Regions from separate parts of the Enterococcus sp. S86.2 genome, predicted to be linked through region 2. Evidence: predicted binding sites of a transcription regulator. Region 2 holds the regulator's gene; the other holds the start of a gene.
What was found. Region 2 encodes NrdR, which represses ribonucleotide reductase genes. Its sites were predicted from a motif close to ACACNATATATNGTGT; they were not measured.

Region 1: a site for NrdR is predicted at 2,808-2,823, ahead of nrdD (anaerobic ribonucleoside-triphosphate reductase). Genes of this name have one in related genera too.

Annotation. Positions count from the first base shown of each region.
Region 1 covers NZ_CM206813.1:890,254-906,764, forward strand. Annotated here, with positions in the region: gene nrdG (anaerobic ribonucleoside-triphosphate reductase activating protein) at 1-317, opposite strand, end outside; gene nrdD (anaerobic ribonucleoside-triphosphate reductase) at 439-2,628, opposite strand; gene AC6R0T_RS04045 (ABC transporter ATP-binding protein) at 3,052-3,819, shown strand; gene AC6R0T_RS04050 (FtsX-like permease family protein) at 3,809-5,857, shown strand; gene dltX (teichoic acid D-Ala incorporation-associated protein DltX) at 6,190-6,339, shown strand; gene dltA (D-alanine--poly(phosphoribitol) ligase subunit DltA) at 6,353-7,864, shown strand; gene dltB (D-alanyl-lipoteichoic acid biosynthesis protein DltB) at 7,864-9,060, shown strand; gene dltC (D-alanine--poly(phosphoribitol) ligase subunit DltC) at 9,077-9,313, shown strand; gene dltD (D-alanyl-lipoteichoic acid biosynthesis protein DltD) at 9,316-10,575, shown strand; gene AC6R0T_RS04080 (M42 family metallopeptidase) at 10,726-11,808, shown strand; gene AC6R0T_RS04085 (MBL fold metallo-hydrolase) at 12,021-12,755, shown strand; gene lplA (lipoate--protein ligase) at 12,810-13,814, shown strand; gene proS (proline--tRNA ligase) at 13,887-15,323, opposite strand; gene AC6R0T_RS04100 (ATP-binding protein) at 15,641-16,511, opposite strand, start outside.
Region 2 covers NZ_CM206813.1:1,648,276-1,664,786, forward strand. Annotated here, with positions in the region: gene AC6R0T_RS07675 (Nif3-like dinuclear metal center hexameric protein) at 1-958, opposite strand, end outside; gene AC6R0T_RS07680 (tRNA (adenine(22)-N(1))-methyltransferase) at 952-1,656, opposite strand; gene dnaI (primosomal protein DnaI) at 1,754-2,677, opposite strand; gene AC6R0T_RS07690 (DnaD domain protein) at 2,677-4,047, opposite strand; gene nrdR (transcriptional regulator NrdR) at 4,067-4,543, opposite strand; gene coaE (dephospho-CoA kinase) at 4,861-5,463, opposite strand; gene mutM (DNA-formamidopyrimidine glycosylase) at 5,469-6,308, opposite strand; gene polA (DNA polymerase I) at 6,321-8,963, opposite strand; gene AC6R0T_RS07715 (Bax inhibitor-1/YccA family protein) at 9,244-9,933, opposite strand; gene AC6R0T_RS07720 (MaoC family dehydratase) at 9,926-10,411, opposite strand; gene murC (UDP-N-acetylmuramate--L-alanine ligase) at 10,591-11,925, opposite strand; gene AC6R0T_RS07730 (SprT family protein) at 12,157-12,618, opposite strand; gene AC6R0T_RS07735 (Tex family protein) at 12,620-14,788, opposite strand; gene AC6R0T_RS07740 (metallophosphoesterase) at 15,191-15,925, opposite strand; gene AC6R0T_RS07745 (efflux RND transporter periplasmic adaptor subunit) at 16,059-16,511, shown strand, end outside.

The DNA of each region.
Region 1 (16,511 bases), 760 kb from region 2:
TTTTTTACTCGATTAACTACTTGTAAACAAACACTTGTATTTAAAAAAGGTTCACCGCCTAATAGCGTTAAGCCTTGAACATAATCGTGAGATAAGTCTGTGATGATTTGATCTTCTAATTCTTTAGTGAAAGGAGTACCGTAGTTAAAGTTTTGGACAGCTTTATTAAAGCAGCCTTCACAGGCAAAAAGACAACCACTGACATATAAACTATTGCGGACACCTTCACCATCGACAAAATTAAATGCTTTATAGTCGGCAATATAATTTTTACTATATTTACTTGCTTGCCATTCTTTAGGCTTGGGGTTGCGCATAAAAAAAGCCTTCTTTCTGTTAATCGCTTATTTAGCTAAGCTGGTTTACTTTTTTGCAATAAGACCCGAGCATCAGTTGCCTGAGTTCGGGTCATTTTTTCTAACTTCCATAAAAGTGGCCTTATTTCATATGTTTTACGCGGGATGAAATTTCTTTATGACGACCATGTACCATGGGGCGCGCTTGGGGATTACCTAAATAACCACAAGTTCGTTTTACCACGTCACAGGTTTTAGGATCGTGATTGCCACATTGCGGACATTCAAAGCCGCGTTCTGTTGGGGTGAAGTCACCTTCAAAACCACATTCATAACAGTGATCAATTGGCGTATTTGTGCCTAAATAGCCAACTTTATCGTAAGAATAATCCCACACAGCTTCTAGAGCTTTTGGATTTTGTTGCAACATCGGATATTCGCAGTAGTGAATAAAGCCACCGGAACAATATTTTGGATAATCTTTTTCAAAGTCTAATTTTTCAAAAGGCGTTGGGTTTTTACGAACATCATAATGGAAGCTGTTGGTATAGTATTCTTTATCTGTGACGTTTTCAACGATACCAAATTTTTCAGTATCCAAACGACAAAAACGATCTGTCAAACTTTCGCTTGGCGTTGAATAAACGCTAAAGTGGTAACCATATTCATTACCCCAATCATCAGCGTGAGCTTTCAACGATTTGACAATACTTAAAGTAAAGTCTTTTGCAGTCGGATTATTTTCCCAAGCACCACCAAAGAAAGTAGAAGCAACTTCATATAAGCCAATATAACCTAATGAAACAGTTGCCCGCTTATTTTTAAATAATTCATTCACGGCATCGGTCCGGCTTAAACGTTTACCAAAGGCACCGTACATATATAAGATTGGGGCATTTGCAGGGATTGCTTCTTTACAACGCTCTACGCGATACACCAAAGCATCTTTTACAGTTGCTAAACGCTCTTCTAAAAGTGTCCAGAATTTATCTTGATCACCAGCAGCCTCTAATGCGATACGAGGTAAGTTTAACGTAACCACACCTAAATTCATCCGACCAACGTTTACTTCTTGCCCTGACTCATCTTGCCAACCTTGTAGAAAAGAACGGCAACCCATTGGTACTTTGAAACTGCCTGTCAATTCAACAATTTTATCGTAGTTTAAAATATCAGGATACATCCGTTTTGTCGCACATTCCAAAGCCAATTGTTTAATATCGTAGTTTGGATCAGTGGGGTTAGAATTAACGCCTTTTTTAATTGAAAAAATCAATTTTGGAAAAATAGCAGTTCGTCTCTCACTTCCTAGGCCATTAATACGAATTTGTAAAATAGCCCGTTGAATCTCTCTTTCAAACCAGTTTGTCCCAAGGCCAAAGCCAAGGGAAGTGAAAGGAGTTTGACCATTTGAAGTAAATAAAGTATTAATTTCATATTCCAAACTTTGCATCGCATCGAAAATATCTTTTTTGGTTTTTGCTTTGGCATATTCTTCACGACGTTTAGGATTTTCAATCCATTTTAGTGCATCTTGCATATGCTTTTGATAATTTAATTTTGCAAAAGGTGCTAATAACTCATCAGTTCTATCAGCAGAACAACCGCCATATTGGCTAGAAGCTACATTGGCGATAATTTGTGAGATTTGGGCAGTGGCAGTTTGAATTGATTTTGGTGATTCTACTTCTGCATTGCCAATTTTAAAACCATCATTTAGCATGCCCTTAAAATCAATTAAACAGCAGTTGGTCATAGGGGTATAGGGATGGTAATCCAAATCATGGTAATGAATATCACCTTTTTGATGTGCGTTTGCGACATGTGTCGGTAACATTTTTAAGCCAATCGATTTTCCAACGATGCCGGCTGTTAAATCCCGTTGTGTATTGAAGACATTACTGTCTTTATTGGCATTTTCATTGACGACACTTTGATCTTTGTTAATTAAACGCCCAATTGTAAAATTAATATCTGTTGCCTTACTACGGTCAAAATCGCGGCGGGTGCGATAATTAATATAAGCTTCTGCGATTTCATATTCGCCTTTTTCTAAAAGGATGTGTTCGACAATATTTTGGATTTCATAAATTTTGACATCGGTTGAAAAGCGTTGGCCAATTTCAGCATCAATCCGCTCAACAATTTCTAATAGACGTTCATGATCAATCGGGGATAATTCACCGTGAATTTGTTGTTTTGCCTTAACCAAAGCATCGTAAATTTTTTGGTCATCAAAATCCATTAGGCGTCCGTCTCGTTTAATGATTTTAATGGTTTGCAGTTGGGGATGCACCTCGCGTGCTAGCTGCTCATTTTTTAAATCCATCATTTTTGCTCACTCCTTTATTTCTTAAACCATGTCCTTTACTGTTAACTAGTTAGAAAAGACCAGCTTAATCAGCAGACTATTGTGTCTGAACTCACATAATATGATAGCCGAAAAGTAAGTCAGGTGCAACCAAAAACACAACTATATATAGTGCCATTGTTTTGATTTAATACTATTAAACACTATATCTAGTGTATAAAAAATATGTAAAAATGTTGAAAACAGATAGGGATAGGTTTTTGCTATTTATAAAAAACAGAAATTTGCATAAAAAGATGAATGGTGCACAAGAAAAAATTTTTGTTTAAATTTTTCCCTTGACTTACCTTAAAAACTGCGCATTTAAAACACCTTGTGCTACCATAAAGATAATAAGTAAGTTGTCTTAAATTATTTAACAAAAGGACTAAATGAGGTTGAAATATGAAAAAAATAATAGAAGTAAAACATTTGAGTAAAACATATGGAAATCGTTTTAATCAGACCAAGGTGCTAGATAATCTGTCCTTTAGTGTTGATGAAGGAGAATTTGTCGGCATCATGGGACCAAGCGGTGCGGGAAAAACGACTTTAATGAATATATTAGCTTCCATTGCCCTGCCGACTTTTGGAACAGTAAAAGTGGACGGACAAGATCTGACTGCACTAAAAGAAGATCAGTTAAGTGATTTTCGCCGTAAAGATTTGGGCTTTATTTTTCAAGAGTTTAATTTATTGCCTACGCTTACAGCCAAAGATAATATCAACTTGCCTTTGGCGATTGATTTTTTAAAAGTCGAAGAGATTGAAAGCCGCGTGACAGAAGCAGCTGACTTATTAGGAATTAAAGCTATTTTACATCGTTATCCAGAAGAGTTATCAGTAGGACAAAGACAACGGGTGGCAGCTGCCCGTGCTTTAGTCGTGCGACCACGGATTATTTTTGCCGATGAACCAACAGGTGCGCTTGATTCAAAATCTGCCACGGAGTTACTGTATTATTTAAGCGAATTAAATCAAAAGCAAAATAAAACCATTTTAATGGTAACCCACGACCCCTATACCGCAAGTTACTGCAATCGCATTTTATTTATTAAAGATGGTGTCTTTTTTTCTGAGGTTGTCAAAAGAGGTAGCAGGCAGAATTTCTTTGAACAGGTAATTGATATGCAGGCAACTTTAGGCGGCGGGGGACGACGAAATGCTTTATAAATTATCCTGGCGTAGTTTTTTAAAACAATTTCGCAATTACGGCGTTTATTTAATTAGTATCACGATGGCGGTGATGATTTATTATTCTTTTAATGCCATGACGCATGATCAGCCACTAACAAAACGGGCTAGCCAAGATATAAAAATTGAGAATATCTTAACGATTGGTAGTTTTTTTGTCATTGTGATGATGGTCTTTTTTGTATTAAGTGCCAATCGCTTTTTTATCGCAAAACGGCAGCAAGAAGTTGCACTTTACCAATTGTTTGGTTTAAAACGGCGGCGGATTATTTTACAATCGTTAGTCGAAATTTTTGCCTTGAACTTATTGGCATTTTTAGTGGGGATTAGTCTGGGTGTCATTTTTTCCAAACTTTTTTCCATGATTTTAGTAAAGGCAATGGCTTTAGATGTTACGAGTACCTTGTTTTTTTCATGGCAATCTGTTCAGGTTACTGCGGCTGTTTTTCTTTTTGTTTTTATTATCAGTGCATTTCAAAACATTATTGTTTTATCTAAAAAGCAAGTGGATGGTGTATTCTCGGTTAAGTCACAGTTTGACTTGCAAAAGTTAAAGACAAAGCCTTATGAAATTAAATTAGGTATTTTCAGTGTTTTGTTAATTAGCTGTGGCTATTTGGCTGCTGTATTTATTCGACCGCTAATTTTTCGCTTTTTCTTACTGACAAAAAGTTTTTCTATTTTAATTTGGCTACCGGGAGGTATTTTACTTGCTTGTATTATCGGCACGTATTTATTTTATCGCTATGGTTTAAAAACTATTTTTTATTTTCTTGATAAAAAGAAAAGTCGTTATCAAGGTCTAAACTATTACGAACGTAGTCGCAGTTTGGTCGCTATATTAAAAAATTGGCGTTCTTTGGCACTGCTTACTATTTTGACATCATTAGCCATTGCATTAATTGGCGGTGCAATTTCTCTTGTTAGTATTCAAAGTCGCGTCAGTCAAAATGAAACGCCAACTGATTTTCAAGTGCACAGCAGTGAACTGGGAAAGCTAGAAGCTATCGTTCGTGAAAATGATGCCAAGGTAACCACGACCCAAAATTTACAGTATAAAGTCACAGCAGGCCGCTTTGCACTCAAACTTTTTAGTAGTGAAGAAATGGAGCAATTTAATTTAATTAATATTTTACGCTTTAGTGACTATCAAAAATTTCAGGCACAGCATCCTGATTTGCCTAAAATTGAGCCATTACAGGTTAATCGTGGCATTTTATTTGATTATAATTATATGATGTTTAACAGTGTCAGCGAGCTTAGCCGCCAAGTGACGTTGCCAAATGGGCTAGATATTAAAGTAGAACATTTTTATTCGGATTTGCTGGGGGACGCTTTGTTGCGCTATGCTGCTGGGGTGTTGGTTTTACCAGATGAACAGTTTCAGAGTATTCAAGGGGTTGACTACACCATTGCTATGGTCAATGTAAAGACAAAAGATGAAGAACAACTAGCAACTTCAGTTGAAAAAGAGTTGAAATCTGATTGGGGAAATGATATTTACTATGACTTTACGTATAAAAATGACGAATTAAAAGGTGAAATTACCACCAAAGTATTGAAGAATGCTACTCCCCATGCTTTTACTGGAAACTATTCCCGGTTAAATCACACGAGTCGCTTTCCAATTGTACGCAGGGCCACAAGAGAAGCGGGAATTTTCATGTATGTGGCAACATTTTTAGGTATGATTGCTTCGATTACTACTGCTGCGATTGTCATGTTGCGGCAACTTTCAGAAGTTGAAAATGGTAAAAAAGACTTCTTGTTATTGCAAAAATTAGGGGTTAGTCGTAAACAAATGAAGCGCAACTTGTATTATCAAAATGCTTGGATTTTTGCTCCCCCAGTTTTATTGGTGTGTGGTCATGCCGGGTTTGCGATTTATACATGGTCCCAATTTGTCACCAACGGTAGTTATTGGCTCGCTTATTTATTTTGTGGTATCGTCGCAGTGATTTATTTAGTCGCCTATATTTTAACAGTCAAATTTTTCTTACACAGCTGGGAAAGCTGAGGATAATACCTGTGTGAAATACACCCTAATAAAATCTTTTTACTGCATCTTGCAGACTTGAAAAGATTTTGTTAGGGTGTATTTTGGCCTGTTTTCTAAAATAGCACGCTTCTTTAAAATAGAATTCATTTCAGGAAAATGCCGTGAGTATTAAAGGTGCATTACATATTAAAAAAATCAGTAACGATGGTACTTAGATAAAGCCTTTTAAGTGAGTAAATTGAAAGGGCTTAAGTGACGAAAGTGTTAGATTCTTCTTTTTACTGTAAGTTGAAAAAATGTTCTAATTTAAACAAATACTCTATACTTAAATTGAAAAGGAGAGAGTGATAATGAAAAATTGGTTGCAAAAAGAAAACACCTATTATTGGTTAACATTTATTGGCAAAACGCTCTTTTACTTCTGTGTCCTACTGATTCTGATTTATTTGTATCACTACAAGAACATTCAGGGCGGCACATTTATTTACAATGAATTTTAAGAGGTGAGAGCAGATGACTGTAACAAACATTATTGAACAAATTGATTCTTGGAGCGTAAAAGAACCAAATCGTATCGCCTATATTGATGAAAAAGAGTATACCTATGGTCAGTTAAAAAGATGGTCAGATCAGCTTGCTACCTTTTTAGCTGAAAAATTTGCTGATAGAAGACCTATTGTAGTTTACGGTGATTTAGAATTTGAAATGTTAGCCGCTTTTTTAGGTGCTAGTAAAGCAGGACATGCCTATATCCCCATCGAAGCTAATACGCCAAATGATCGGGTGGAGTTGATTTTAAATGTAGCGCAGCCTGCGTTAATCATTAGTGTGGAAGCGTGGCCTGATATTTCTTCTGACTGTGAAGTAATAACACCAAATGCATTAGCAGAAATTTTTGCTGCAAAACAAACTGTGGCGAAATTTGAAAGTGTTCAAAATGATGAAAATTATTATCTAATTTTCACCTCAGGTACCACAGGGGTTCCAAAAGGAGTACAAATTAGTCATAACAATTTATTATCCTTTGTAAATTGGACGCTAACTGATTTTGTTTTACCAGAGCAAAGTCGCTTTTTATCACAAGCCCCGTACTCATTTGATTTATCTGTCTTTGATGTTTATCCGGCATTGTGTTCAGGGGGCTCTTTAGTTCCTTTGAAAAAAGAAATTATCAACGATTTTAAGACCTTATTTGCCACATTACCAAAATTGGCATTGGAAGTTTGGGTTTCAACACCATCATTTATGGATATTTGCTTGATGGAAAAAGAATTCAACGCAAAAAACATTCCAAGTTTAACTACATTTATCTTTTGTGGTGAAGAGTTAACGAAAAAAACGGCTCAAAGTTTATTGGAACGTTTTCCTGCGGCTCATATTTACAATACCTATGGTCCTACAGAAGCGACAGTGGCGATTTCTGGTGTGGAAATTACTCCTGCATTATTAGAACAAGTTGACCGCTTACCAATTGGGTATGTAAAAGAGGATACAAAAGTAACCATTATGGATGAAATGAATGTATTAGCAGCCGGTGAGGTTGGTGAAATTGTCATTTCTGGACCAAGTGTTTCAAAAGGTTATTTGAATAATCCTGAAAAAACCGCTCAAGCTTTCTTTTTATTAGATGGTAACTGGGCTTATCGAACCGGAGATGCGGGGAGTTTACCAGCAGATGGATTATTACGTTACGAAGGCCGCATTGATTTTCAAGTGAAACTTCATGGCTATCGCATTGAATTAGAAGACGTAGATCATCATTTAAACCAAGTATCGCTAGTTAAACAAGCGACAGTGGTACCCAAGTATCAAGATCACAAGGTACAGCAATTGGTTGCTTTTGTAGTCGCCAATGAAAATGATTTTGCTAAAGAATTTCAATTAACCAAAGCCATTAAAGCTGAACTAGCTGAAGGTGTGATGGATTACATGATCCCACAACGCTTTGTTTATGTGGAACAATTACCTCGTAGTGCAAACGGTAAAATCGATCGTAAGGGTCTGATAAATGAGGTGAACGGCTAATGGTCTTTCCACATAGTATTCCCTATGCAGATCCTAAATACTTTTTATTATTGCTCGTTGCGTTTATTCCACTGATTTTAAGTATGTTGATTGCAGGTAAAAGGCCTTCTTTTTACCAAACCCTTGTGACGTTATTTTTCTTATACGTTAGTTTTGGCGGTGCAAGTTGGCATCAAGGGGTAGCGCTGATTGTCTATGTTGTTTGGCAAACGTTACTGGTTTACCTCTATTTTTTATATCGCCAGCAAAAAAATAGCAGTGGCGTCTTTTATACCGCCGTTGTCTTGGCAATTTTGCCTTTAGCCATTACCAAAGTCACACCTTTTTTCAATGGTGGTCATAGTTCTATATTAGGGTTTTTAGGGATTTCTTATTTGACCTTTAAATCGGTACAAATGATTATGGAAACTCGTGATGGCATGATTAAATCGTATAAAGTTTGGCATTACATCCAGTTTCTATTGTTTTTCCCAACGATTTCTTCTGGGCCAATTGATCGCTTCCGGCGGTTTGATAAGGACTTAGATAATCCTCCAACACCAGAAAAATATGTGGATCTTTTAGGTACTGGTATTCATCGCATTTTTGTCGGTTTCTTATATAAGTTTATTATCGGCTATTACTTTGGTTCAGTTTTGTTACCACCAATTGAGCGGGCTACTGTCGTCAATGGCGGTATCTCATGGGCCTTAGTTTTATATATGTATGTTTATAGTATGTATTTATTCTTTGATTTTGCAGGGTATAGTTTGTTTGCAGTTGGAACGAGTAATATTTTAGGTTACGAAACACCAATAAACTTTAATAAACCATTTTTAGCTTGGAACATCAAGGAGTTTTGGAATCGTTGGCATATGACGTTGTCTTTTTGGTTCCGTGATTACATTTACATGCGTTTAATGTTTACTTTATTGAAAAAGAAAGTATTCAAAAGTCGAATCGTTGCTTCAAATGTTGGTTACTTTGCCCTCTTTTTAATTATGGGGGTCTGGCACGGTTTGGCTTGGTATTATATCGTCTATGGTTTATACCATGCTACGTTGATTTGTTTAACCGATGCCTGGTTGCGTTATAAGAAAAAACATAAAAATTTACCGTCAAATAAGTTTACCCATGGATTGGCAATCTTCTTAAACTTTCAGGCAGTATGCTTTAGCTTTATGATTTTTTCAGGAATTTTAGATAAATTAATTTAAAAGAGGAGAATGAATAATGAAAGACACAGTATTAGACATTTTAGAAGAAATTACCGGAACAGATGAAGTAAAACAAAATTTAGATGTAAATTTATTTGATGAGGGCTTAATGGATTCTATGGCAACGGTTCAATTGCTAGTTGAATTAGAAGGACAACTAGATGTTCAAGTGCCTGTTTCAGAATTTGACCGCGAAGAATGGGATACACCAAATAAAATTATTGCTAAAGTTTCTGAATTAAAAGGAAATTAATTATGAAAAAAAAGCTTCTTGCTATTTTTGGGCCGGTAATAGCAGCTGTGGTCCTGCTAGCGCTGTTTTTCTTTTCACCTTTTAAGATTAATGACGAAGATAAAGGCTTATGGGAAAAAGCTAGCAGTTCCATGTCAGGAAATATTTTACGGGGGAATTCAATTAAAAATGAAGCCGTAAAATCAGGTGAATATGTACCGTTTTTTGGTTCTTCTGAACTAAGTCGTATCAGTCCTTTTCACCCGTCTGTTTTAGCCAAAAAATATAATCGAAATTACACTCCTTTTTTACTAGGGGCACCAGGGACGCAATCTTTAACGCAATACATGATGATGCAGTCATTTGGTAGTGATTTGAAAGATAAAAAAGTAGTCTTTATTCTTTCGCCGCAGTGGTTTGTCAAAGGCGGGATTAAACGTGCCTATTTTGATGCGTATTTTTCTGAATTACAAACTTATACTTGGGCGATTAAGCTAGACAAAGTTTCTGAAACTGACAAATACTTAGCTAAACGTCTGTTAGCTTATGGTAAAGTCAACCATGATGAAACCTTGAAGCTAATGTTAAGAGAAATTGCTAAAGGTAAAGTACCAACGACAAAACAAGTAGATGTGGCTAAATTCCATATCAACATGTTAAATCGAGAAGACGAACTCTTTAGTGAAATTGGCTTACTTTCAAAAAATTCACAAATTGCACAACAAGCAAAAAAATTGCCAGCTGCATACAATGAGCAAAAATTAGATGAACAAGCCAAAGAGATTGGTCAAAAAGCTACGACGAATAATTCTTTTGGCATTGAAAATAATTTTTATACGCATCGCATTAAACCACGGTTGGCTAAATTTAATGATTCACAGGTAAAATGGGATTATCGTTATTCAAAAGAATTTTCAGATTTCCAATTGGTTTTAGATCAACTTGCCAAAGAAAATACACAAGCCCTCTTTATTATTCCGCCAATTAACGGGAAATGGAGCGAATATACAGGCTTATCTCAAAATATGCTGCAAGAATTTAGCAAAAAAATCACGTATCAATTACGTTCTCAAGGCTTTAATCAAATTGCTGATTTCACCAATAAAGATCAGGAGCCTTATTTTATGACAGATACTATCCATTTAGGCTGGCGCGGATGGTTAGCAGCAGATCAATATATTCAACCGTTTTTGGAAGAAAAAACAGCCCAGCCAAGCTATCACTTGAATAATTATTTTTATTCACAAGATTGGCAAAATCAAAATCCAGAAACAATTAAATAATTTGTAACGGCAGTTGATGGCAAAGCTACATTTAGACCACCGCTTATTAAAAACAGTAGCTGGGACTATATTAATGTCCCGGCTACTGTTTTTATATGCCCCGTGTTATAATCAAGGACGTAATAAATAATGCTAGGAGTTGCAATTGAGATGGACAAAAGTGAAGAGCAGTTACTAATTGAATTAACCCAAGCTAGAGGTGTACCAGGCAATGAAGATGAAGTACGTGAAGTCTTTAAAAAATACGCTGCCCCGTTTGCCGAAGATATTTCTTTTGATGGTTTAGGTAGTGTTATTGCAAAACACGTAGGTGAAGGTGGTGGCCCGAAAATTTTTATTTCTGGTCATATGGACGAAGTTGGCTTTATGGTGACCAAAATCACCGAGCAAGGCTTTATTGAATTCCAAACATTAGGTGGTTGGTGGAGCCAAGTGATGTTGGCCCAACAAGTAGAAATTAAAACACAAGCGGGCAAATTAATTCGCGGTGTGATTGGTTGTAAACCACCCCATGTCCTAACTCCAGAAGCCCGAAAACAACCTTATGAAATTAAAGATATGTTCATTGATATTGGCGCAACAAGTCTCAAAGAAGCAAAAGATTGGGGCATTCGTCCAGGCGATATGATTACGCCATATATTGAATATGAGCGTTTAAACGGCGGTAAATTTTTACTAGCAAAAGCATGGGACAATCGTGTCGGTACGGCTGTTTCATTACGTGTTTTGGAAAACTTAGCAAAAGAAGGACACCCAAACTGTCTTTTTGCTGGTAGTGATGTCATGGAAGAAGTAGGTTTAAGAGGTGCAAGAACCAGCACACATTTAGTAAACCCAGATATTGCACTTGCACTAGATACCGGTACGGCTGGTGATACACCAGGTATGACGCCAAAAGAAGCCGATTCTAAATTGGGTGCAGGTCCGCAAGTTCTAATCTTTGATGCTTCGATGGTACCACATAAAAAATTATTGAACTTTGTTGTAAATGTTGCAGAAGAATTAGAAATTCCTTTCCAATATACGGTTATTACCGGTGGGGGAACAGACGCAGGGCAAATGCACTTAACTCGTGATGGCGTACCTTCTCTTGCCATTACAGTACCAGTGCGCTACTTGCATTCCCATACTTCAATTATTCACGAGGACGACTACTTAAACACAGTTAAATTAGTAACGGAAGTTGTTCGTCGTTTGGACGATGAGGCAGTTAAGGCCATTCGTAGTTATTAATTTATATCCTGTGGGATTGTTTCATTAGAATGTAAAAAGACTTTCCAGTCCTGTCATGTTTTTTTTAAGTTTACTTTTCGGTCAAACTTTTAAAAGAAGATGATTTGCTGGTAAAGTCTTTTTTATTGCTGAAAAAGGAGTCTTAAAACAGCTATTATTTCATGAAAAGAAAAGATTGTGCTAGCATAAAAGAAAAGAAAGGTGTGAAGAAAATGAAATTAACTGTCTTAGGCTGTCTAGGCGCCTATCCTTATAAAGGACAAGGAACTACAGGTTACTTGTTACAAACAAAGGATTTTAATTTATTGCTAGATTGTGGTAGCACTACTTTGGTGGAATTAGAAAAACACTTAGATCCACTAGCATTGGATGCTGTTATAATTTCTCACTATCATCACGACCACATTGCAGACTTGGGTGTTTTACAATATTATTTTCAACTATTTCCAGCGGAAAACAAGAAAATTTTGCCGATTTACGGTCATACTTTAGATGAATTTCATTTTAATGATTTAACAATGCCCAATGTATCAGAAGGTCGTCCTTATTGCGAATCAAAACAGTTGGAATTGGGACCGTTTTCTGTTACATTTATGAAGACGATTCATCCTGTAACTTGTTATGCAATGCGCTTTGTAGAAAATGATACAGGTAAAGTATTTGTATTCACTGGTGACTCGGGTTATTTAGCGGACTTCAATGAATTTGCGAAAAATGCGGACCTCTTTTTAGCCGACACGTATTTATTTAACGGCCACGAACATCACAAAGCTCACTTTACAGCGCAAGAATCAGGCACCTTTGCCAAAAATGCGAATGTTAAGAAATTGGTTTTAACACACTTGCCGCAATTTGGGGAATTACAATTATTAAAAGAGCAAGCCCAAGTTGCCTCAGGAGCAGTACCAGTTGAATTAGCAGCTATAGGTAAAGAATTTTTGATTTAAGGATGAAGCTGAAGTTCAAGAAAAATGTGTCGTCAACAACGAGGAGGATGTATTGTGATTTTCGTACCAAATGAAAACAATGACCCAAGAGTAAACTTAGCAATTGAACATTTTTTGGTTCAGGAGTATCCCTTAACCGAGCCAATTTTATTGTTTTATATTAATGAACCATCCATTATTATTGGACGCAATCAAAATACCATCGAAGAAATTAATCAAGAATACGTGGAGGAACACGGTATCCATGTAGTTCGTCGTTTAAGTGGTGGTGGGGCTGTTTATCATGATCTAGGGAATTTGAATTTTAGCTTCATTATGCCAGATGATGGAGATTCATTTAGAGACTTTGAAAAATTAACTAAACCAATTGTAGCTGCCTTACAAGAGATGGGGGTTAAAGGTGCCCAATTAAAAGGGCGCAATGATTTGGTGATTGATGATCAAAAATTCTCTGGTAATGCGATGTATGCGACAAACGGTAGAATGTTTGCTCATGGAACCATTATGTTTGATAGTGATATTAACGAAGTCGTTAATGCTTTAAAAGTTCGCAAAGATAAGATTGAATCAAAGGGAATTAAGTCGATTCGTTCTCGGGTAACCAATGTGAAACCTTTCTTGCCGGCAGATAAACAAAACATGACCACGAAAGATTTCCGGCAAGAAATTTTGTTGAAAGTCTTTGGTGTTACCGACCCAAGAGATGTTAAAACATATGAGTTGACTGCCGATGATTGGGAAAAAATCAATCAAATTTCAAAAGATTACTATCGCAATTGGGATTGGAATTACGGTCGCTCCCCAGAATTTGATTTGGAGCGCCGTAAACGTTTTGCCATCGGCTCAATTGAAGTACGTTTAAATGTTCAAAAAGGAATCATTACCGCGGCTAAAATTTATGGTGATTTCTTTGGTTTAGGTGATATTAAAGATGTTGAAACAGCACTCGTTGGTGTGAAATATGAAAAAGAAGCACTAACAAAAGCAGTTGAAAAAATTGACGTAAAAAAATACTTTGGGAATATTACACAAGAAGAATTTTTAGAATTACTTTATTAATAAAAATATAAAGGTTCTAGTAAAAAGTCGCGATGACTTCTTACTAGAACCTTTAGTTATCTAAACTATTTATTAATATGCGCGGGCAATCCATAAAGTGTGTTTTGCAGGTTTGCCACTCACTAAGTCAAACTCTTTTTCCATTGGAACTTCAAAGGGAATATTACGGGTTGTAAAACCTGTTTCTTCTTTGATTTTGGCTTCGGTTTCTTCGCTACCATCCCAACCAACTAAAACAAAACCAGGAACTGTACCGGCTTCATTACATTTTTCAATGTGAGCTTTTAATTCATCCAAGGTATTAATGTCATAATGTTCGTTTGCTTTATTGCGTGCTTTGGCTTTTTCTAATAAGCGTTTTGGCATAATAGCTAATTGGTCAGCCACGTAAGCATCTAATTCTTCAAAGGTGACCGTATTTTTTTCAGCTAAGTCGCGTACTTTTACCATTACGTGACCATTTTCCAAATCACGAGGACCGCATTCAATCCGCAAACAAGCGCCTTTTAATTCCCACTCGTTGAATTTATAACCTGGCGAATTATCCGTATCATCAAGACGAACGCGGTAACCAGCTTTTTTGAAGGTGGCAAATAATGTGTCTAATTTTTCCATAATGGCTGGATTTTTCTTCCAAGGACCAACTGGCATTAAAACAATCTGAGTTGGTGCAACTGTTGGTGGAAAGACTAAGCCATTTTCATCCCCGTGAGTCATAATTAATGAGCCCAACAAACGTGTTGACATACCCCAAGAGGTTGTGTGCACATGGGTGTGTTTGTTTTCTTTCGTCAAATACGTAATATCAAAGGCTTCAGCAAATTTTGTGCCTAAATAATGAGAGGTCCCTGCTTGAACAGCTTTACCATCTTGCATCATCGCTTCAATTGAAAACGTATCAACAGCACCGGCAAAACGTTCAGAAGGCGTTTTTTGCCCTTTATAAACCGGAATGGCTAAAAATTCTTCGGCTAAACGAGCGTATTCATCTAAAATAGCCATTGTCCGTTTTCTGGCATCAGCTTCATCTGCATGTGCAGTATGCCCTTCTTGCCATAAAAATTCCGATGTGCGTAAGAATGGCAATGTTTTTTTCTCCCAACGGAAAACGTTAGCCCACTGATTGATTTCATAAGGTAAATCGCGATAAGAGTTAATCCAATCAGAAAAAGCAGAACCGATCATTGTTTCAGAAGTAGGGCGTAGTGCCAAAGGTTCATCTAATTTTTCATCGCCAACTTCAGTTACCCAGGGTAACTCAGGGGCGAAGCCTTCAATGTGGTCTGCTTCTTTCATAAAGAAACTTTTTGGAATTAACATTGGGAAATAGGCATTACGAATATCTTGGGTTTTTAAAAACTGATTGAATTCTTCTTGAATGTGTTCCCACAATTCAAAGCCGTCAGGGCGAAAAATAATTGAGCCCCGAACAGGCGAGTAAGCCATTAATTCGGCTTGTTGAATGGTTTTTAAATACCATTCAGTAAAATCATTTTTTTGTTCAGACATAGTGTCTCCTCCTAAATAAGTTACTTTTTTGACCTTGGTTATAAAAAGGCAAAATAAAAACGCACTCCATCCTAAAAAAGGACGAAATGCGTGAATTTCGCGGTACCACCTTTATTGACTGTTTTACAGTCCAGCTCAAAAACAAGGATAAGGGCCTTAACCCGATTATTTTCATAATCATTGCCATCGGGAGGTTCACAAAATCAGTGGGTACCAAATTTTCAGCAAAACATTGGCTCTCTAAACCATGATTTCAATACTAATCCGACTGTCTCTATGCTAATGGCAAATGCCAAAAAATGCAAGTCAAAATTATTTTAAACATTAAGGGATAAGGATAAGCTGATTTTATCTTGATTGTCATCTTGTAGTTGTGTTAGCTGACCACGATATTTTTTGGCAACTTTCTCAATGGCAAACAAATCCAATGCCTCTTTTTGAGGAAAATCAGTGGTGATGCTGCGGTCAAAAATATTGGTATGGTAATGGGCAGTATGACTACAGTGAATTTGTAATGTCTCGTTTATACAGTGAATTTGCAAGTGAATCTGTCGTTCTTTTGGGTCGTGAATCGCATAGGTCTCCCGCGTTGCATGTTCTAAAAGGTGCACTAAAATTTGACTTAAATCATCATCAGCCACATTTAAATCTTGTGGTAAATCTGCACTAAAGGAAACGGTGATACTTTTTTTATCTGCATTTTTTTGATAGCGACTCAAGATTAAATTTGTTAAAGTATGCGCAGAAAAATCACCGATAATATTCAATTGATTGGTTTCATCTAGAAGCTTAGCTAAGTATTCATTGACGGCTGGTAAATTGCCGTCTTCGCCTAAATCGCTGATTAGCAGTAAATTTTGTTTGAACTCTTGACGGAGTTGTTCCAACTCTTGCAGGTGACCAACAACAGCTGTGTGATTGTCCTCCAAAAGCTCTGTTTTCAGTTCTAGAAAATGCATTTGGCGCTTGTTTTGTTCATTGGCGGTTAGACCTTCAACTAAGGTATAAATGAAAATGACCAATAGGATCACGGCAAATAAAAGACCTGAAATATTGACGAGATAAAAATTCGACTGTGCGACGCTGGTGATATAAATAAAACAATGGGCCATGGCAACTAAGACGATCCAAGGTGTGCAAATGACAAAAAAACGATTTTTTTGGTGGGCTTCAGTAATTGCAGCAATG
Region 2 (16,511 bases):
TATCGTGCGCGGTATGGTAATACACGTCTCCTGTAATATAAACATCGGCGCCCTTTTTTATTGCGTCCGGATAAAAATTACCGCCAGAGCCACCACAGATGGCAATTTTTTGTATCATTTTTTGGGGCTGAAAAACAGGTTCAACTAACCGCAAACCATCTAATTCAAAAACTTCCTTCACTTTTTGGGTGAAGTCTTCAAGTGCCATGGGTTGTGCTAGCTTGCCAATTCGACCGATCCCGTATTTTATTGGCTCATTATCTAAGGTAATTAGATCAAAAGCCGGTTCTTCATAAGGGTGTGTTTCATACATTGCTTTTAAAACTTGTGCCTCAATTGTTTCTGGTAACAAAACTTCTATTTTTGCTTCTTGCACACTTTCTTTTTCACCAATATTACCAATGGCAGGTTTAGCACCCGCAGTTGGAATAAAGCGTCCCATACCTACTGATTGAAAACTGGTAAACTGATAATTGCCCTGTTCACCTGCACCAGCTTCACCTAAAGCTTGCCGCATTTTTGCAGCGGCTTCAATTGGAACGTAAACAATTAATTTTTTAAACTTTACTTGATGGGTTTCTGTCATAAAGTCAGCAACTTTTATTTGCAACATTTCACAAAACCAGTCATTTAGTCCATCGGGGATAATGTCCATATTCGTATGGGCTGCATAAACTGCAATATCGTGTTTCACTAGCTCCAGATACATTTTAGTCTGAGGATTTGTTGCAGTTAAACGCTCAATCGGTCGAAAAATCGGCGGATGTTTCGCGATGATTAAATCAATATCTTTTTCAATTGCTTCTTGTACGACTTCTGGTCGCACATCTAATGTCATCATCACTTTCTTAATTGGCTTATCAAGTGTTCCAATATGTAGACCTACTGGATCGCCTTTTTCTGCTAGCCATAAGGGACAATACGCTTCAAAACGTTTAATAAAGTCTTTTGCTAACATGTCAACGCCTCCTTGATCCATGCCAATTCTTGTTTAATTTCGTTAACTTTTTTTTCTGGTACTACTTTCGCTTTTTGCAGTTGCCCTAACACTTTTTCTAAAGCTTGTTGTTCTTGTTGCCATTTTTTTAAAAAGACACTATTTTTTTCAGCTAATAAATGCGGTCCAAAGAAAATTTCAATTGGGGATAGTTCTTTTTTAACAGCTGTCTTTTTTGCAACAATAACTTCATAAATCTTATCATTTTCAGCTAAAATACTTTCTGTTAAAATCTCATAGCCTTCTTTTTGTAGCCAACGCCGCACGTTTTGTTCCCCCACATTTGGTTGTAAAACAAGCCGTTCTTTTCCACTTAATTGCCCATTTGTTTTCCCATCTTCTAAAATACTGGCAATTAAAGTTCCCCCCATACCCGCAATGGTAATGGTGTCAATTTCATCAGCAGCTTCAATAGCCGCTAAACCATCGGCTAAACGTACAACAATTTGATTGTTTAGACCACTTTTGGCGACTTGTTTTTGTGCCGAATGAAAAGGACCTTTTACTACCTCTCCACATACGGCATAAGAAATTTTTCCTGCTAGCATTAATGCAACTGGCAGATAAGCATGATCTGAGCCAATATCAGCTAAGCGTGCGCCTTTAGGGACTGCATTGCCCACGACTGTCAGGCGTTGTGACAGTTCTTGTTCATTCATGTTGTGTTCTCCTTAAAAAAAATTTGCGCATCCTTGATTTTTATTTCGAAAAAATTGACACAAAATTTCTGCAAAAGAAAATTCGTGTCAATTCATTTTATTCATTACGGCGATTAGGTCCTGACATGATAATCTCTTTTGCTAAATAACGAATACGTTCCATAATCCGTTTGGCTTTTAATGGTTCATCTGCGGTCTTGGTTAGGCGCAAATGATTCTCCAAACCATCCATTGTGAAATTAGAAGTGAAGAAAGTCGGCAATTGTTCTTGCATGCGATATTGCAAGATAACACCGAAAATTTCGTCTCTCGTCCAAGCTGTTAACGCATCTGCCCCGACATCGTCCAAAATTAAAATTTTAGGCTTTTTCACATTTTCTAGTTTTTCTGCGACCGTATTATCGGCAACAGAACTTTTCATCATCGAAGTAAAGGTTGGCATATGCACCATCATTGAAGTATAGCCGCGTTTTGCCAACTCATTTGCCATCGCACCTAATAAATATGTCTTGCCCACACCAAAATCGCCAGCTAAATACAGTCCTTTATGGAAAGCCTGCGCATTTTCTGTATAGTTTTTAACAAACTTCATCGTTTCAAACAGAGCTTCCTCGCGGGCATCTGTTTTGTCGAAATTTTTCATATTCGCGTTACGAATATCTTTTGGGATATCAATCGTACTGACCCGATTTTTAATCTCCTCTTGTTTACGGCGCTCCAATAAGTCTTCAGTGGGGACATAGGCGACGTCAATATAATGAAAGTTCAAAACCAAGCGGGGCTCATAACCTGGGGCCATCATGGTGGGATCATTTAATGTGAATTTGCGTTTTTCTTGGACAAACTCATACAATTTTGGATAGCTTTTTTTCACATCTGCTTGTGTTAACTTATCTTTATTTTCAGCCAAAAACTTTTTAACAGTTGGATCAGCCAAAACTTCTTGCATCATTTCATCATACTTTTGCTGAAAATTCCGCCGTTCAAATAGTTCGTTGACACCTTTGCCGACATCTTCCATTATTTTTCACCTTCTTCATCATTGAAATATTCCCGCATCATCTTGTCAATTTCAGCTTTACGACTTGGATCACTCGTCGACTGTTTTTTTGACCAATCGGGGACGTCTTCTTTTTTGACAATATTTTGTACTCTCCCACCATTTTTTTGCCGTTGTTCTTTGGCAACTTGTTTTTCTTTTACCGTCGTTTGCACATACTTAATGGCCGCTTCTGGTGTATTAATTTTATTTTGCGACCAATCATTAGCAATTTGATTGGTTAAAGCTTGCGGCAATTGGGCTTTATTTTGTGTGACTAACAAGTAATTCAATAAAATATTAATAACTGACGTAGGCAATGGTGACTTTTGTACCAAATCGGTTAAAAGCCACTCTTCATTTTTGGTTACATAGCCACCTTTAGCAGCTTTTAATTTCACCAAGTATTCCATCGGTGCTAAGGCCTCGCTGTCTAAAATCCGATACCAATCAGCTTCAGTAAAGCCTTGAGCCAATAGCGTATTTTTGCGGCGAAGTTGTGTGTCGCTGTCGTAATTTAAGACAACTGCTTTTTTTTCCGGTAAAAGATCTTGACTTTGTTTATAAACGACGTTTTTTAATTTTCGTACATCAATTGTGCCATCGGTTAAAGATACAGCTTCAGCCATTAAATTTGTCAATTGCAGTTCATCGTAACCAAACATCTCATGATATAGCGTAAGACTATCTTTTAAGGTGTCTGTTATTTGGGTTGGATTAATAAATTTTTTGGTAGCTAAATCTCGTAATAAAGTCCAGTTCAACTGATTTTCAGCTAGCGGTAACTGCGCCACATCCTGCGGTGCCTTTTTTACGACCGCTTCAATAACTGGTTGATTGGCTTGGTATTCATTTTGAGAAAAACTATATACCGAACCAAACTTTGTCGTTACATCTTGATAACCAGCCGTATTGACACTTTCCGGCTTAAAGCGTCGATTTAATTGTCGAAACTTATTTTGCCCTACTTTTACTACAAGTAAAAAAGACATTAATTCATCTGCCAAAAAGTCTTGAGGAGTTAACGGCTCCATTAAGACATATAAAAAACGAACTTCGGGTTGTTCCCTGTAGTAAGTTTTTAACAATCCGATACCTTCTAGGCGTTTTTTGGCTGCCTTCAGTGCTGATAATCCCATATCTAAGGCATTGAGCAACTCCAAATGGGTATAATTTTCTTGTGTATCTTCAAAATCTTGTAATAAGCAAAAATATAAAGCTAGCGCATCGGCCCCAATAATCGGCTGATACAAATTAACTAAAGACTTCTCTGCGTCACGAGTTAAGGGCAAACTTTTTTTCACTTCATAAATTGCTTTTGGTTGTAAGTTGGCTTCATAGGCATATTCCAAAAAAATGCAGCCTCCAATTTTATTCTGTTGTGTCCTTGCCATTTGCTTTGGCGACAATATCTTGTAATTCTTTTAAGAAAACCGACATATCTTTGAACTGACGATAAACACTGGCAAAGCGAATATAGGCGATTTCATCCACATCCACTAAATCCTCCATCACATATTCACCAATTAAAGTCGTCGATACTTCATTTTCACCTAAAGAGCGGACACGATTTTCCACATGATCCACGATTTGCTCCATTTGCTCCATTGCAACAGGCCGTTTTTCTGCCGAACGGATTAACCCACGTAAAATTTTTTCACGGTTGAATTCTTCTCGTTCACCATTTTTCTTGATAACCAATAAAGGTGCTGCTTCTATTTTTTCAAAGGTCGTAAAACGAAAGCCGCAGTTTTCACATTCTCTTCTTCTTCGAATCGTACGCCCATCATCGGTTTGACGACTATCAACAACTCGGGAACTATTATGGTGACATTTGGGACAACGCATCTTCTCACCTCATTTAATTTCTAGGAATTTTGCTTATATTATAACAGAAAAAAATTGTGTTGTATTGTCTTGTACCTAAGAAAAGACTGTGTTTGTCTGCTTTTGAATGAATAATTTAAAAAACTATCACATTTCAGTGCCAAATTAACGCCTGACAATTTATTAAAAAACGTTGGTGCATAGAATGTGTGATAAAAAAAGCTTTATGGGCTCATCTTTGTAAACTGATCTATTTTTTGTGGCAATCTTACTTTTTCTAGCAAAAAAGCTTCAGGATTATTTATCCCAAAGCTTTCAGACTTATTCATTATAAAAACTCATGATTCATTTTTGAAATGAACAGCTAACCAATTTAATACTTGCTGAACTGTTTTTGCTTTACTGCCGGTATTATCAAAAACGGTATCGGCTAATTTCTTTTTTTCGATTAGCGGCATTTGGCTTTTTATCTTAACTTCTGCTGTTTTTTCATCAATCAAATCGCGGGCCATCAATCTTTTTTTTTGCTCTAAAAAGTCCACATAAACTACGGCAACTTCATCCATGTAATGATCGTAATGACCTTCATACATCAAAGGGATATCTGCCACGACTAATGGACTTATCTTTTTACCAGCTACAATCTCAGCTTTAATTTGCTGCCGCAAATAAGGATTCATTAATTTATCAAGTTGTTGTCGTTTCTTGTCATCTTGAAAGATGAGCGCCCCTAATTTTTTGCGATTTAGTTTTCCGTCAGCTTGTATCATCTCTAAACCAAAAGTAGCTGCGATTTCTGCCAGTGCAGGTTGCCCAGGGGCAACAATCTTTCTCGCTACGACATCCCCGTCGACCACGGGAAAGCCCTTTTCTTTAAAGATATTCACAACTGTACTTTTGCCACTGGCAATGCCACCAGTAATGCCTAAAACAAAACTCATCTTCATCACCTCAAGATTAGTTTTTGACAGTGGGGACATAGATGCGTTCCTCTTTGCGCCACTTTAATTTTTTCAATCGGAGTTTGGCACCGTGGACACGGCTGGCCCGTTTTACCATAAACGTTTAAAGACAATTGGAAGCTTCCCGCTTTTCCTAATGCGTTTAAATATGTGCGTACAGTCGTTCCACCAGCTGCCACTGCTCTGTTTAAAACATCAATAATACAAAGGCGCAGACGTTTAATCTGGGCATCATTTAAGCTATCACAAGGCTGCATGGGATGAATTTTTGCTAACCACAGCACCTCATCAACATAAATATTGCCTAAGCCTGTCACCATTTTTTGATCCAATAAAGCCGGTTTAATCTCCCGTTTAGTTTTTTTCAAATCTGATTTAAACTGGGCTAGCTTAAACGTTTCCGGGGTTGGTTCAGGACCTAACTGCGCAATCCCTTTAAAATTTTGGGCCTCACCTTTTAAAACAAGTGCCATTCGACCAAATTTACGCACATCCCGATATTGCAATTGACTACCATCGGTAAAGTGAAAAATAACATGGGTATGTTTTGTCACGACTGCTTTTGTGTCTGATGAAAAGAACTCGTATTTCCCCTCCATTCGCAAGTGGGAGATCAACTCATAATCGGAAAGTTCAAAAATTAAATATTTCCCTCTACGCCCAATCGTTTCAATTTTTTGTCCGACTAATTCGCTTTTAAAAATCTCAACTTCTGGCGCTGCGATAATTTTGGGCCAAAAAACAGTTACAGTTGCAATTTCTTTATTTAAAACAAGTTGTAACAACCCTTTTCTGACTGTTTCAACTTCTGGTAATTCTGGCATTTTTCCACCTTCTTATTTGGCATCATACCACGTCTTGCCCCAACTACTATCTGTGACAAGGGGTACGTGTAATGCCACGGCATTTTCCATGACATCTTTGACTAGTTTATCCAATTTTTCTAGTTCATTTTCTGGCACTTCAAAAACCAACTCATCATGGACTTGCAGTAACATAACAGCTGATAAACTTTCTTCTTGCAACCGTTTTGCCAGGTCAATCATGGCGATTTTCAAAATATCAGCGGCACTTCCTTGAATAGGAGTGTTAATTGCGGTACGTTCTGCAAAAGAGCGCACATTAAAATTCCGAGCATTAATATCTGGAAGATAGCGGCGACGATGATACAGGGTTTCAACATACCCTTTATCTTTTGCATCCCGAACGATACTTTCCATATATTTTTTAACCCCAGGATACTTTTCAAAATAAGTATCAATGTATTGTTGTGCTGCTTTTCTGGAAATTCCTAGATTTTGTGATAAACCATAATCAGATATACCATAAACAATTCCAAAATTCACCGCTTTTGCTTGACGACGCATATTTGGCGTCACATCTTCAGCCTTTTCAATCCCAAAAACCCGCATTGCTGTGCTGGCGTGAATATCTTGACCTTCTAAGAAGGCTTCTTTTAAATGCTCATCATCTGAGATATGTGCCAATACCCGTAGTTCAATTTGCGAATAGTCAGAGGAATAAATCACCCAGTCTTTAGCTCGGGGAATAAAGGCTTGTCGAATTTTACGTCCTTCTTCTAAGCGAATAGGAATATTTTGTAAATTAGGATCAACCGAACTTAAGCGGCCCGTTTGAGTCAAGGTTTGAACATAACGCGTATGGATTTTTTGGTCCGGTTGAATGACCTTTAATAAGCCTTCAACATAGGTCGACTGAATTTTAGCAATCTGACGATACGTTAAAATATCCGCAACAATCGGCGCTTGGTCTTGTAATTGCTCTAAAACATCGACAGCTGTTGAATAGCCTGTTTTGGTCTTTTTGATTACCGGAAGCCCCATTTTTTCAAAAAGAATAACACCTAATTGTTTTGGCGAATTTAAGTTAAACTCTTCTTTAGCTTCTGCGTAAATTTTTTCTTCAATTTCATGAAGGCGTGTGGCAAACTCGCCTTTCATATCCAAAAGGCGTTTGCTATCGACTGTGATACCAGCGATTTCCATTTCAGCTAAAATTTGTGATAAAGGCAACTCCATCTGATAAAATAAATCACTTTGATTTTTTTCTTTTAAATCTTCATCTAGTTTTTCACTTAAAAACAAAATTGCTTTTACTTTGCGGGCCAAGTGGGCATAAAAATCTTCCATATTTTCAGGCAGCCCTTTTTTAGCCCCCTTGCCATAAACAGCTTCATCTGTTTGAATATCAGTAAAGCCATAATGTTCGGCTACACCTGCGATATCGTTGTTACTATCGTTTGTATCTAACAAATACGCAGCCAGTAAAACATCAAACGTAATACCTTGTGGCCGTTTGGCATAACGGTTTAAAGCAACATAGGTACGTTTGGCATCATAGGTCTTTTTATTGTTTTTTTCCTCAAGCCAATTTAGAAAATCGTGATTTTCAAACACAGCTAAATTATCAGTCACATAAATTTTCTGCTCATTTCCCCAAGCAACCCCCACAATATCAGCCAAATGATAATTATCAGATAACATCTCGGGATAGAGCGCCATGTCTGCTTGAAACATTTCAGCGGTAAATTCATCCACCACCTCAAACATAATTTCTGCCAAATCAGCTGGGTCTTCTACGATATTTAACTTACTTAAAAATTGTTTGAAGTCCATTTCTTTATAAAATGGCACCAATTTATCCAAATCTTTGCCTGCATATGCTAATTCTTCAATTTTAACCGTCACTGGCGCTGCGGTATCAATTGTAGCTAATTTTTTTGATAAAAAGGCTTGTTCTTGGTCATGAATCAGATTTTCTTTCATTTTACTTTTTTTTATTTTATCGATATTTTCATAAATTCCTTCAACTGAGCCATACTCTTTTAATAGCTTGATGGCGGTTTTCTCCCCCACTTTGGTTACACCGGGGATATTATCTGAGGTATCGCCAGCTAAACCTTTCATATCAATAATTTGCTTAGGGCTTAAACCATCATATTTTTCAGCAATATGCGCAGGTGTGTAGGCTTCAATTTCACTGACCCCTTTTACTGTAATATCAACCGTCACATCATCACTGGCTAATTGTGTTAAATCGCGATCACCAGATAACACCACGACTTCAAATTCATTTTTGTCCACTTGTGTCGCCAAAGTGCCGATAATATCATCAGCTTCATAATTTTCTAACTCGTAATACTTGACCCCTAAAGCGGTAATTAATTCACGAATATAAGGAAGTTGTTCACGAAATTCACCTGGAGTTTTTGCTCGTCCGGCTTTGTAGTCTTGATACATTTCAGTTCGAAATGTCGTTTTACCTGCATCAAAGGCCACCAAAACATGCGTTGGTTTTTCTTTGGTCATTACATTATCAAACATTGTATTAAAAGCGTAAATCGCATTAGTATGCAAGCCATTCTTATTTTTAAAACGCTCCAGCGAATTATGCAACGCAAAAAAAGCTCGATAAGCCACGCTATTGCCATCCACTAATAAAAGTTTTTTCTTCGTCATGGAAATTCTCCTTATCTCGTTGGTTTTCTAGCAACATTTTATTGCAATCCCACAAAAGTTCCTCTTTATTCTAACAAAGTTCCAGTAAACTAGCGATGATTATTGACTAGTAATTTAAAAATCAAAGCACCTAAAAAGTGATAATTTTGAAATAGGAAAATCTGAGGAAATCTCCTTGATCTTTGAACACTAAAAGCAAACTTTCTCGTAAGACTTAAAATTTCTTTTAAAAAAAAGAACTTGCAGCAAAATGCCGCAAATTCTTTTTTCATTTATAAAACTAGTCGCGACCAAAAATACGTAAGAAGGCTAGCAGCAAGTTAATAAAGTCTAAGTAAAGTTGTAAGGCTACAAAAACCGCAATACCAGTATTTTCTGTTCCACGACTTTGTTTGTAATAAGCTTTAATCATTTGGTGATCATAAGCTGTCAAACCGGCAAAGACAAACACGGTCACAATTGAAAGCAAATACTCCATTGGACCACTGTGTAAAATAAAACCATTTAACAACATTGTCACAATAATCCCAATTAAAGCTATAAAACCAATTCTACCTACCATAGATAAATCTTTTTTCGTAAAGACACCAAAGAGTGCTGTTGCTGCAAAGGTTGCTGTCGCTGCACCAAAAGCAACGTAAATAGTATTAATATCGTAATGTAGTAGCGTTGCAGTCAACGTTAACCCATTTAATAAGGAATAGATCAGAAATCCGGCAATGGTCATAGCAGGATTTTTCTTGGCTTTAGCTGCTAAAACAAAGACTAAAATCAATTGGACAATCCATAGCCCTAAAAATCCTAACGGAAAGCCATTAACAAAACGGATGGTTTGTGGTAGAAATGTTGTCGCGCAAAAATAAGAAACAACACCACTAATTCCTAGTCCAACCGCAAAAAAAGCATAAACTTTAGCATAAAAACGATTTAATGTATCTTTTTCCACAACGGGTGTTTGATAGTTATTCATGAATATCCCCTACGCTTTCTGTTTCAATTATTGGAGGTTGCACCATCACGACAGCGTCTAAAACACGGTCTTCTTCTGCATTGGTTGCTTCCACAGAAATCGTCACCACATCTTTCATTTTATCCACTTTGATCACTTCAAAAGCAAAAGTTAGTGTTTCATAATGATAGACTGGTTCGATAAAATTCACCGAAAAATTCACCACATGCGATCCTGGTCCCGGCAAGTGCTTTGAAATGGCACTGGTAATAATCCCCATTAACATGACAGACGGAACAATTGGACGTTGATATGCGGTTTGTTGGGCATAATCATGTTGAATATATAAAGGATTGGCATCATTAGTCAGTCCTAGATATAACAACAGCTGATTATCTTCAATCGACTCTGTTAAGGATAACGAATCGCCTTCCTCAATTTCTTCGATGGTCTTACCTATTTTTTTTACACGATTGATCTGCAAACTTGATTCCTCCATGTTTTAATATCGTTTGAATAGATTTTATCATTATTGTATCAGAACCCTTTAAAAGTGCAAGTTTTGAAATTTTCTAGCAGGAAAGCTTAGTAAAATTTTTGTGTTTTTAAAAGTAAAAATTACAAAAAAACTGGTACAACTAAGTACCAGTTTTAACATTTTTAATGGGTAATTTTTTATTATGAACGGTTACGGGTAGTATTGCTTAGTAATTTTTCGTAAGCAGCTTCAAATTTTTGAACATCGCCAGCGCCCATGAAAATCATAACTGCATTTTCAAAATCAAGTAATGGTGACACATTGTCTTCTTTGATGACTTGCCCACCTTTTTTAATTTTAGCGCCTAAATCTTCAATTTTCACATCACCTTTGGCTTCTCTTGCTGAACCAAAAATATCACACAAGAATACTTTATCGGCTAAATCTAGTGCTTCAGCGAAATCATCCATCAAAGCAATCGTCCGGGTAAAAGTATGAGGTTGGAAGACTGCAATAATTTCTTTATCTGGATATTTTTGTCTCGCAGCATCAATTGTCGCTTTAATTTCAGCTGGATGATGAGCATAATCATCGACGATTGTCATATCTGCAACTTTTTTCTCGCTAAAACGACGCTTAACTCCTGCAAAAGTTCGCATTTCTTCTGCGACTTCTGCCATGTCGATGCCTTCTAAATAAGCAATCCCAATCACACCTAATGCGTTTAAAATGTTATGTTTACCAAAAGCAGGTAGGGTGAAATGACCAATTTCTTTGTCTTTAACAAAAACATCAAATTCAGAACCTTTAGTTGTCCGTTTGATATTTTTTGCTTGAATATCATCATTATCATTTAAACCATAATAATAAATTGGTGCTTCTGATTCCAATTTACGCAAGTAAACATCATCACCATAGGCAAAGATACCTTTTTTTACTTGATGGGCCATCGATTGAAAAGCAGTAAAGACATCTTCAATGCTCTTATAATAATCAGGATGATCAAAATCGATATTGGTCATAATCGCATAATCCGGTGCATAGGCTAAAAAGTGACGACGATACTCACAAGCTTCAAAAGCAAAGAAGTCCGCATCTGGTACGCCATGTCCAGTACCGTCACCAATCAAATAACTCGTTGGTGAAACACCGCTAAAAACATGCGCCAATAAACCAGTCGTACTTGTTTTACCATGAGAACCAGTAACCGCAATGCTCGTGTAGTCATTAATAAAGCGTCCAATAAAATCGTGATAACGAATTACTTCGCAACCTAATTCTTTCGCGCGAACAATTTCTTCATGAGTATCCGCAAACGCGTTACCTGCAATAACAATCATGTCTGCTTTAATATTATCGGCACTAAAAGGTAAAATCGTAATTCCAGCTTTTTCTAAATCCCGTTGTGTAAAGAAATATTTGTCCACATCGGATCCTTGTACACGGTAGCCTTTTTCATGTAACACCAATGCTAGTGAACTCATGCCAGAACCTTTAATTCCGACAAAATGATAAAGCTTATCTTTGTCATTCATCTTAATTTAGCCTCTTTTCTTCCATATCAATCATGTAAAAACTCTTTTTTGTTTTTATTTTCCTTTTTAATCCAATTCGTCTTTTTCTCAAATTAAAACACAGCTTTAATCTACCAAAAAACGAGCTAATAATTTGCACGAGGTTCATTATCTAACAAAAACGTTAAAAATTCAATGAGTTTTATCCGAAAAGCTCCTATTAGTTACTTTTAGTAAGTGTTTCACCAAGATTTAGCTAACAATTTTTAAAAATTGCAGTTTTTCACCACATTTGCCACAGACATAACGCGCGGTATTAATTTTTCTTTGGCGGGTAATAATTTGACCACAACCAAGACAACGGTACATAACTTGGCGCTTAACCTTGTTTTTTACTTGTGGTAGTCTGGGGGCATAACGACTCCCCCCGACTTTAGCTAATAGGACTTTAAAATCACGGTCTTGATGGCGGTAACCTTTTTTTAATAGGTGCAAGTGATAATGGCACAATTCATGCTTAATGATCCCAGCTTGTTCTGCTTGAGAAATCCCCGCAAACAAGGTGGGATTAAAATCTAAGTGATGATCTGTTAAATGATAACGCCCACCAGTAGTTTTCAGTCGCTTATTAAAAATCGCCCGATGCTTGAAAGGACGCTTAAAAAATTGCAACGAAATTTCTTCTACTAATTGTTGCAGTTGTACTTCTGTCATTTTACTCTCCAGTAGGGTCTAACATGGTTAAACTAATGCGCCCTTTTTGTTCATCAACTTGTTCCACCCAAACCGTGACAACATCTCCAACAGCCACCACATCTTTTGGCTGTTTTACAAAGCGGCGACTTAGTTTTGAAATATGAACTAAACCATCTTGTTTTACCCCAATATCAACAAAAGCACCAAAATCAATTACATTGCGGACAGTTCCTTTTAATTCCATCCCAGGTTTTAAATCACTCATGGTTAAAACATCTTTTCTTAAAAGCGGAGCTGGCATTTCATCCCGCATGTCTCGACCAGGTTGTAAAAGCGCCTTTAAAATATCCTCCACAGTTGCCGTTCCAGAATCTAAATCAGCAGCAACTTGTTCTGGGTTTAGGCTTTCTAAACGAACTTTAGCTTCTTTTGTCCCAAGTTGGTCTAACTTAAGGTCAGCCCGTGTCAAGATTTCTTTGGCCACGCCATAACTTTCTGGGTGAATACCAGTATTGTCGAAAATATCGCTACCACCTGGAATTCGTAAAAAGCCGATTGCTTGTTCGTAAGCTTTTGGCCCTAAACGCGGCACTTTTTTCAATTGATTGCGTTTAGTGAAGGACCCATTTTCTTCCCGATAATTAAATATGTTTTGTGCTGTCGTTTTGTTCAGCCCAGCAATATGTTGTAAAAGTTGTGGACTGGCAGTATTAACATCTACCCCTACTTGGTTTGTCACAGTTTCAACGACAAAATCCAACTGTTCAGCCAAACGCTTTTGGGAAACATCGTGTTGATATTGTCCAACGCCCACCGCTTTAGGATCAATTTTTACTAATTCAGCTAAAGGATCTTGCAAGCGCCGACCAATACTAATCGCACTTCTTTCTTCTACTTGTAAATTAGGAAACTCACCTCTGGCAATATCGCTGGCTGAATACACAGAAGCTCCTGCTTCATTGACAATTACATAATAAACTTCTTCATTTAAGCTGCGAATTTGCTCAGCAACAAATTGCTCAGACTCACGACTAGCCGTTCCATTTCCAATGGCAATCATTTGTACACCGTATTTTTTGATTAAATGTTGGAATGCTGGACCAGCCGCTTCTCTTTTACTTTGCGGCGCTGGTTTGTGGGGATAGATAACAGTTATCGCCAAGACTTTTCCTGTGGCATCTAAAACAGCTAATTTACACCCAGTCCGATAAGCAGGATCAAAGCCTAACACCACTTTTCCCTTTAATGGTGGCTGTAATAATAAATTGCGTAAATTTTCACCAAAAACCGCGATAGCTTGTTCATCGGCATTTTCTGTTAATTCATTGCGAATCTCCCGCTCAATTGCCGGTGCAATAAAGCGTTTGTAGGCATCTTCATAGGCCGCAGTAACGTAACTCACCGCTTCACCTTGACCTTTTATAATTTGGCGCTTTAAATAATTTAAAATTTCATCTTCTGGTGCTAAAATACTAACTTTCAAAATATCTTCTTTTTCGCCCCGATTTGTGGCTAAAATCCGGTGAGAAACCATCTTTTTAACGGTCTCTTCAAAGGCATAATACATTTCATATACGCCTTTTTCATCTTTTTCTGTTTTCTTTCCTGTGCTGGTATAAATTCCTTTATCAAATGTTTTCTGTCTAATCCAAGTTCTAAACTTAGCTGAATCAGAAAAAAATTCGGCTAATATTTCATGGGCACCAGCTAAAGCTGTTGTGACATCGGGAACTTCTGTGGTTATAAATTCTGTCGCTTTGGTCGCCACAGCTTCATCGGCAAAACGTAACAACCATTTTGCCAACGGTTCTAACCCTTGTTCTTTTGCAATCGTCGCTTTGGTACGACGCTTTTGTTTATAAGGGCGATACAAGTCCTCTACTTGTTGCATTTTGCTGGCAGCTTTTATACTGGCAGCAAGTTCTGGCGTTAGTTTTTCTTGTTCTTCAATTAAACGTAGCACTTCGCTTTTGCGTTTTTCCAGATTTTCTAAATATTGGTAACGTTCTTCGATTTCACGAATTTGAACCTCATCTAAATTACCAGTGGCTTCTTTTCTGTAACGGGCAATAAATGGAACAGTATTCCCGTCTAATAACAAGTCCAAAACTTGTTGCATTTGTTTTTTGGAATAATTTGTAAGCTCTGCTTGCAATAACATTAATAAATCTTGATTTGCGGCTGTCATGTCATCTCACCTTTCTTTTGACCCCATTTATTTTAACATAGAAAATACTATTCAATTCGAAAAAAAAGTTGAAGCAGAAGTGTTGTGCTTTGAATTGCAGACAGGTGCTCCTTTACATCAGCTATCGCCTATCTCACAGCAATAAGCCAGAAATTATCCAAAGGACTCAACAATACACTGCTTGTAGTGTTGCTGTTTAGGTCTACTTTTGGTGTTCCCCAAATTTTTGTCAAATTTTCGCTTAGCCGCAAAAAAGGCTGAAATCCTATAGATCTCAGCCTTTTTTATTAATAAAACAACCTTAAAAAAATCTTTTTAAAGTTTCATAAAAAATCAGTTTATTTTTACTACCCTTTTTTACTATAAAAGAAAACAAGTATCGCGTCTTTTTTATTCAAACACTTAAAAATCAGGTTGCCAAGGTCCTGATAAATTCTGATATTCAATATCTTGGACAATACCCGATTTACCAAAAACGACCCCATGAATGGAACCCCCAAAGACACCGCCGCCGTCAATTCCAACTTTATTATCTGAAAGCCACAAGTCCGTTGTCATCATGTCCCCGTGAAGCATTGGTGTGATGGTATGCCCAAAGACGATCTTTTTGCCAGTCTTATTTTTTCCATTATGAAAAGGTTCGCGAATCCAAATAAAATCAGCAGGAACAGTATCATGCCAATCTTCTTTGGTTAAGTCCACCCCGGCGTGAACAAAAATATAATCTTCCCATTCATAATACAAAGGTCGTTGTGTTAAAAAATCGACTAAATCACGATAACGACTACGAATCATCATGGCAATTTCAGTTGGCGAATACTCCTCACAAGCCCCTTTATGCAAAAGACTTTCAATTGTCTCTTTTCCTCCATTGTGTAAATAAGAAGCAAACCAGTCTTCTGGCTTGGTTAAAAATTGTAAAAAGTATTCTTCATGATTACCTCGCAAATAAATAGCCCCAAATTTTTCTACCAAATTTTTTCCCAGTAAAAAACACTCTTTGCTGCGTTTACCGCGGTCATTTAAATCACCCATTAACACAAGTTGATGTTGTTTGGAATCAAAATATGCTAAAAGTTTTTTAAATAACTCATATTCTCCGTGGATATCACCAATGGCATAAACATATTTTTTCATCACCCTCACCTCATAGCTAGTATACCAAAAATCTTCACAAAACTTTCAAATGCTATATTTGGACACCAAGTATAAAAAGCTTTAGAATGAACACGACACCATGTCACAATCTACGTGGAAAAGAGTGAAGATAATGCAGAAAAAAACAATTGGGATATTATTAGCAGGCGTCGTTGTCGTGGGTGCTATCGGTTTTGCTTTGTTTAATAATAGTACTAAAAAAGATGACACCATCACCATTCGCAGTGCAACTGCCAAAAAAATGACTGTCACAGAAACTTTAAGCACAACTGGAACTTTGATTCCAAATAATACAGAAAATTTAGTTGGCACTGGTAATGTCACAGATTTAAATGTAAAAGTTGGCGACGTAGTAAAAAAAGATCAAGTATTAGCCAACTACGATAGCGGCCTAAGCTTAACGGCAGGAATAGACGGGACGATAACGGAAGTCAATATAAAAAAAGGACAAGCCGATACAGCTGCCCAACAAGGTAAGGCTTCTATTATTGTTGCTGACCTGAATAATTTAAAAGTTCAACTCGCTTTATCAAATTCCGAGGCCCGTCAAGTTAACGTGGATCAA